Regions from separate parts of the Bacillus sp. H1a genome, predicted to be linked through region 1. Evidence: riboswitches for the same ligand, from Rfam matches in the RefSeq annotation. Region 1 holds a riboswitch; the other holds the start of a gene.
The links. Region 1 has a riboswitch for S-adenosylmethionine ahead of U860_RS0103680 (bifunctional homocysteine S-methyltransferase/methylenetetrahydrofolate reductase). Riboswitches for the same ligand answer to the same signal wherever they lie in the genome.
Positions count from the first base shown of each region.

Region 1 (3,217 bases):
TCTTTCACTTCTTGGTTTTCTCTCACATATTTCACGAGATGTTCTGTAATTTCATATTTTAAAAACGGTGTAATAAGATAAATACCGTTAAAATATTTCATCGCCTCATCAATTAATTGTTGTGAAATACGAATTCCTTCTTCGATAGCTGCCTCTTTCGTTTCATGTCCATCCATTCTTTTCCTTATTTCTTCTGGAAGAGTAATACCCGGCACTTCAAAATGAAGAAAATCGGCATTCCGCTTACTTACTAACGGCATAATTCCAATAAAGATAGGTTGTTCCAAATGCTTTGTCGCTTCATATAATTCTTTAATTAAAGCTACATCATAAATCGGCTGAGTTAAGAAGTATTCTGCTCCAGCATCTATTTTTCTTTCCATTCGTTTTACCGCTGCTTTTAAATGTCTTACATGAGGATTGAATGCACCTCCGACAGAAAATCTTGTTGCCGGGCCGATTGATTTCCCTAAAATAGAACGACCGTCATTCATCTCTTTAATCATTTTAATTAGCTCGATAGATGACAAATCATATACAGAAGTTGCACCTGGGAAATCACCAACACGCGCTGGATCACCAGTTAAAGCTAACACTTCCTCCATACCTAATGCTGATAATCCAAGCAAATGAGACTGCAGTCCAATGACGTTATGATCTCTACACGTTAAATGCGTCAATACTGGAATATCATGTTTCGTTAATAATGCACCCATAGCCATATTAGAAACGCGAGGAGATGCTAATGAATTATCTGCTAGAGTAATAGCATCCGCTCCAGCCCTTTTCAGTGCTCTTGCCCCTTCAAAGAATCGCTGCGTGTCTAACGTTTTCGGTGGATCTAATTCCACTACAACTGTCGTTTGTTTCTTTGCCTTCTCCGCGAGAGTAACATGAGCTCTCGAACGCTTCTCGTGTGTATGGACCACTTTAGGCCTTGGAATCGTCTCCTTTGCTATTACGGGTGCAATATTTGCAATAGCACGTTTCATTCCTGCAATATGTTCCGGGGTAGTACCACAACAACCGCCTAATAAACGAATACCTTGTTCAATAAATTCTGGTGTCATCTCTTCAAAATATGCTGGACTTCCCTCATACACGTAACGCCCCTCCACATAATTTGGGAGACCTGCATTCGGATATGCTGATAAATAGCCATCTTGAGGGATCGATATCATTTTGAAAGCTTCCGTCATATGAAGTGGTCCTAGTTGACAGTTCAATCCAACGACATTTGCACCGTAATCTAAAAGCTGTTTTAATATTTCATTTACATCATTCCCATTTTGAGTCGTACCTGCCTCATGTAACGCTAACTGAGCTACAATCGGAATATTCGTTTGTTTACGCAATACTTTAACGGCATGCAATATTTCAAATTCATCATAAAAAGTTTCTAATAGTAATCCATCAACCTGTTCTTCTAGTAAAGCACCTGCCTGCTCAAGTAGCATAAATTCTCGCTCTATATCAGTCGTTGTAACAGCTCCAATATGTTTCATACCGCCAATTGTCCCTAAAATTGCATTCCGCTCTGTTACTGATGCTTTCGCAAGCTTCACCGCCGCTTTATTAATTTGGACAACTTGATTTTCCAAGCCATACATACGTAATTTCGCTTCATTTGCCCCATACGTATTCGTTTGAATAACATCCGCTCCAGCAGATACATATTGTTTATGGATTGATATAATTAAGTCCGGATCAGACAAATTCAATTCTTCAAAACTACTTTGTAAACCATGCGAATGTAATAACGTTCCAACCGCACCGTCACCTATTACAATTCCTTTTGATAATAAATCTAGTAATTTCACGTATCTCCCTCATTTCTATCAATATAAAAACCCCTCTTCACTTTGAAGAGGGGGACATAATTGTTCCTCCTCTTATTATGCAAAACATTCGTTTTGCAGGTATTAGCACCGTTTCAAACTTTTCGTTTGAAGGTTGCCGGGTTTCACAGGGCCTTTCCCTCCACCGCTCTCAATAAGAGTTTGTCTTTATTATTTTATTTATGTAGCTAAAAGGAAATGCGCTCCCCTTTTAACAATTCTTGTTAATTTTTTAATAAATTTAGCATGCACAAAAATAAAAGTCAATGACACTTGCGGAAAAATAAAAATTATTTAAAATAGAGTTGCAATTCAATTATCTTTTGTTGTAAAGTTAAAAACATAATAAAAATTTCATACGAACATTCTTATCTAGAGAGGTAGAGGGACTGGCCCTATGACGCCTCAGCAACCATTAACGTTCATTCGTTAATAAGGTGCTAATTCCAGCAAATTGTGAAAGATTTGACAGATGAGAAGAAGACTCTATTCAAACCGAAAGCCTTCTTCTTAGAAGGCTTTTTTTATTTTACATTCACATAGCCGTTCACTTTACAAAGGGGGAATTTTCACATGTCAACAATCGAAACAAAACTAGCACAAATCGGGAATCGTAGCGAAACTACAACAGGAACTGTTAATCCACCAGTTTATTTCTCAACTGCTTATCGGCATGAAGGGATTGGTAGATCCACAGGATTTGACTATTCAAGGACTGGAAATCCAACTCGAGGTCTTTTAGAACAAGCAATCGCAGACCTAGAAAATGGCGATCAAGGTTATGCCTGTAGCTCAGGAATGGCAGCTGTTCTCCTTGTCCTTTCACTATTCCGTTCCGGAGATGAGCTTATCGTATCTGAAGACTTATACGGAGGAACGTATCGTCTATTTTCCGAACATGAAGAAAAGTGGAATGTTCGATGTAGATACGTAAATACACAATCTATTAAACAAATTGAGCAAGCTATCACAACTGAAACAAAAGCTATTTTTATAGAAACCCCGACTAATCCACTAATGCAAGTTACTGATATCGCAGCTGTCGCAAGTGTAGCAAAAAGGCATGGGCTACTTCTTATTGTAGACAATACATTCTACACACCTTATATACAGCAACCATTAACAGAAGGTGCCGATATCGTCCTTCATAGTGCAACGAAATATTTAGGCGGGCATAACGATGTACTAAGCGGACTGGTCGTTGCGAAGGGGAAATCACTTTGCGAGGAGCTTGCTCATTATCATAATGCTTCTGGGGCTGTCTTAAGTCCATTTGATTCATGGCTATTAATCCGCGGCATGAAAACTTTAGCACTTCGCATGAAACAACATGAAGAAAATGCTCATGCAATTGTTGCATTTTTAAATGATGAAGATGG
Region 1 covers NZ_AYMH01000005.1:136,444-139,660, reverse strand. The annotation lists gene U860_RS0103680 (bifunctional homocysteine S-methyltransferase/methylenetetrahydrofolate reductase) at 1-1,820, opposite strand, end outside; SAM riboswitch class I at 1,890-1,999, opposite strand; SAM riboswitch class I at 2,204-2,317, shown strand; gene metI (cystathionine gamma-synthase/O-acetylhomoserine thiolyase) at 2,412-3,217, shown strand, end outside.

Region 2 (3,217 bases), on a different contig from region 1:
AATATACAGCTACAACAGAGCAAGTACAAAGTCATTCGTTTGCGGATACGTTTGTAAATATTGTTCCAACAAACATTATGAAATCATTAGCTGAAGGTGATATGCTTGCTATTATCTTCTTCTCAGTATTATTTGGTTTAGGTGTAGCAGCAATTGGTGAACGTGGTAAACCAGTTCTACAATTTTTCCAAGGTGTAGCAGACGCAATGTTTTACGTAACGAACCAAGTTATGAAGTTTGCACCATTTGGTGTATTCGCATTAATTGGTGTTACAGTTTCTACATTCGGTTTAGCTTCATTAATTCCATTAGGGAAATTACTAATTGTAGTATACGGAGCAATGATCTTCTTCGTTGTAGTTGTATTAGGACTTACAGCGAAAATATTTGGTATTAATATTTTCCAATTCTTTAAAATTTTAAAAGACGAGCTTATTCTTGCGTATTCTACTGCGAGCTCAGAAACGGTTTTACCTAAAATTATGGAGAAAATGGAGAAATTCGGTTGCCCGAAAGCAATTACATCTTTCGTTATTCCGACAGGTTATTCATTTAACTTAGATGGATCAACTTTATATCAAGCAATTGCGGCAATTTTCTTAGCGCAAATGTACGGTATTGATTTATCCATTACACAACAAATTACATTATTACTTGTACTAATGGTTACATCAAAAGGTATCGCGGGTGTACCAGGCGTATCATTCGTTGTATTATTAGCGACACTTGGTACAGTAGGTATTCCAGCTGAAGGTTTAGCATTTATTGCAGGTATTGACCGTATTCTAGATATGGCTCGTACAGCAGTTAACGTTGTAGGTAACTCTTTAGCAGCTGTAGTTATGTCTAAGTGGGAAGGCCAATATGACGCTGAAAAAGGACAAGCTTATTTAAAAGAGATTTCTGAAAAGGGTCAAGCGGCTTAATTATGATTTATAAAGCTCTCACATAATATGTGAGAGCTTTTCTGTATGTAAAAGAGGAGAGGGAGTTATGAAACGTAAGTACGGTGATGGTTCTACGTGGAAGCGATTAATAGAGAAGACATACACAGTAAAACAAGTTGAAGAAGGTATGTTAGGAGTACTGAATATAAAAAACGTGAGAGAGCCTAGTTATAAAGAATACAAAGGTAAAGAACTTTGCATTGCAGGTGATGAGTATACATGGATGCAATATTTTATAAACGGGAAAAACTTTGCAATTACAGCTATGTTAGACGATCAAAAAAAATTAGTGCAATATTATATCGACGTGACGAAAGAATATAAAATAGACGAGCGTGGTTTACCTTATTTTGATGATTTATATTTAGATGTAGTATTGTTACCGAACGGTGAGATTTATGTATTGGATGAAGACGAGTTAGAGGATGCCTATAGTATGGGTGATATTACTAAGGAAGAATATGAATTAGCTTGGCATATAACAAAATGGATTGTAGCAGCGATAAAAAAGGGAGAATTTTATTGGATTTCAATAATAGATAAAGAGATTGAAAAGTTAAAATGATTGATGTATTCACGTTTTTGTATAATTACCAAAAAAATCTATACAAAAAATAATTGACTTTTGTTTTGTAAGCGAGTAAAGTTAGGAAAGAAATTATTATTAAAAAATAAATATGAAACCTTCTTATAAAGAGAGGCGGAGGGACTGGCCCTACGATGCCTCGGCAGCGGACTCGATTTTAGAGTGCTGTGCCAAATCCAGCAAGCATGTGCTTGACAGATGAGAAGAGCGTTTCTTATAGATGTATAAGACCTCTTCTCGTTGGAAGAGGTCTTTTGTTGTTCATTAGAAAAGGTTGAAAACTAGGGAGAGATGATACTTTGAAAGAAACGAGAGGAAATGGTTTAGCATTATTACCACTTGGAATATTTTTGGCGCTATTTATTGGTTCTGGAATTATTACAGGTGATTTCTATAAATTGCCGATACTTGTAGCGATTTCAATTGCTGTAGGAATTGCTTTAGCGATGAATCGTAAAGAAAGCTTTAATGTGAAAGTGGAACGATTTGCAAAAGGTGCAGGAAATCCGGATATTATGATTATGGTATTAATCTTTGTACTTGCAGGGGCGTTTTCTGAAACAGCAAAAGGAATGGGCGGAGTTGATTCTACAGTTAACTTAGCGCTATCTATTTTACCGCAAGGGTTTATCGTTGCTGGAATTTTTGTTATAGGGGCATTTATTTCATTAGCGATGGGAACTTCAATGGGAACTATTGCCGCATTAGCGCCAATTGCTGTAGGTATTAGTGGGCAAACTGATATCTCAATTGCACTAACGATGGCGACTGTTGTTGGTGGTGCGATGTTTGGTGATAATTTATCATTTATTTCTGATACAACAATTGCAGCTGTAAGGTCGCAAGGAACAGAAATGAAAGATAAGTTTAAAACGAACTTTTTAATTGTATTGCCAGCTGCAATCATTACAATTGTACTATTAGTAATGATTACTTTAGGAAGTGATACAGAAATTAAAGCTCATACATTTGATTGGGTGAAGATTTTACCATATGCAGGTGTACTTGTTACAGCATTACTTGGTTGGAATGTACTTATCGTGTTAACAGGCGGAACTGTACTATCTGGTGTTATCGGTCTCATAGATGGAAGTTATACGTTAGAGAGTTTCTTTAAAAGTGTAACGACTGGAATGGGCGGTATGATGGAATTAGTATTACTTGCAATTTTAATCGGTGGTATGGTTGAACTTATCCAGTATAATGGTGGTATTCAATATTTAATGAATCTTTTAACGCGTAATATTCGTTCGAAAAAAGGAGCAGAGTTTGGAATTGCTGGCTTAGTGAGTATGACGAATATGTGTACAGCAAATAATACAATCTCTATCATTTTTACAGGTCCGCTTGCGAAGAATATTGCGGATCAATATGAAATTGATCCACGTAAATCAGCGAGTGTATTAGATCTTTTCTCCTGCTGTGTACAAGGATTAATTCCGTACGGTGCTCAAATGTTAACAGCGGCAGGATTTGCTGCATTATCTCCAATTGAATTGTTACCTTATGCATTTTATCCAATATTAGTTGGAGTATGTGGCATCATTTCGATTTTAATTGGTTTCCCGCGTTTTTCGAAGGGTGCGGAGAAAAAAGAGTATCATAAAACAGCGTAATCAACTATGAATTTTATTAGTAGCAACTGAAGCCGTTCAGAGAGCATTCTCTGAACGGCTTTTTATGT
Region 2 covers NZ_AYMH01000003.1:167,892-171,108, reverse strand. The annotation lists gene gltP (glutamate/aspartate:proton symporter GltP) at 1-926, shown strand, start outside; gene U860_RS0102560 (DUF402 domain-containing protein) at 994-1,512, shown strand; SAM riboswitch class I at 1,633-1,738, shown strand; gene U860_RS0102555 (Na+/H+ antiporter NhaC family protein) at 1,833-3,149, shown strand.
Region 2: another riboswitch for S-adenosylmethionine. It lies ahead of U860_RS0102555 (Na+/H+ antiporter NhaC family protein); the one in region 1 lies ahead of U860_RS0103680 (bifunctional homocysteine S-methyltransferase/methylenetetrahydrofolate reductase).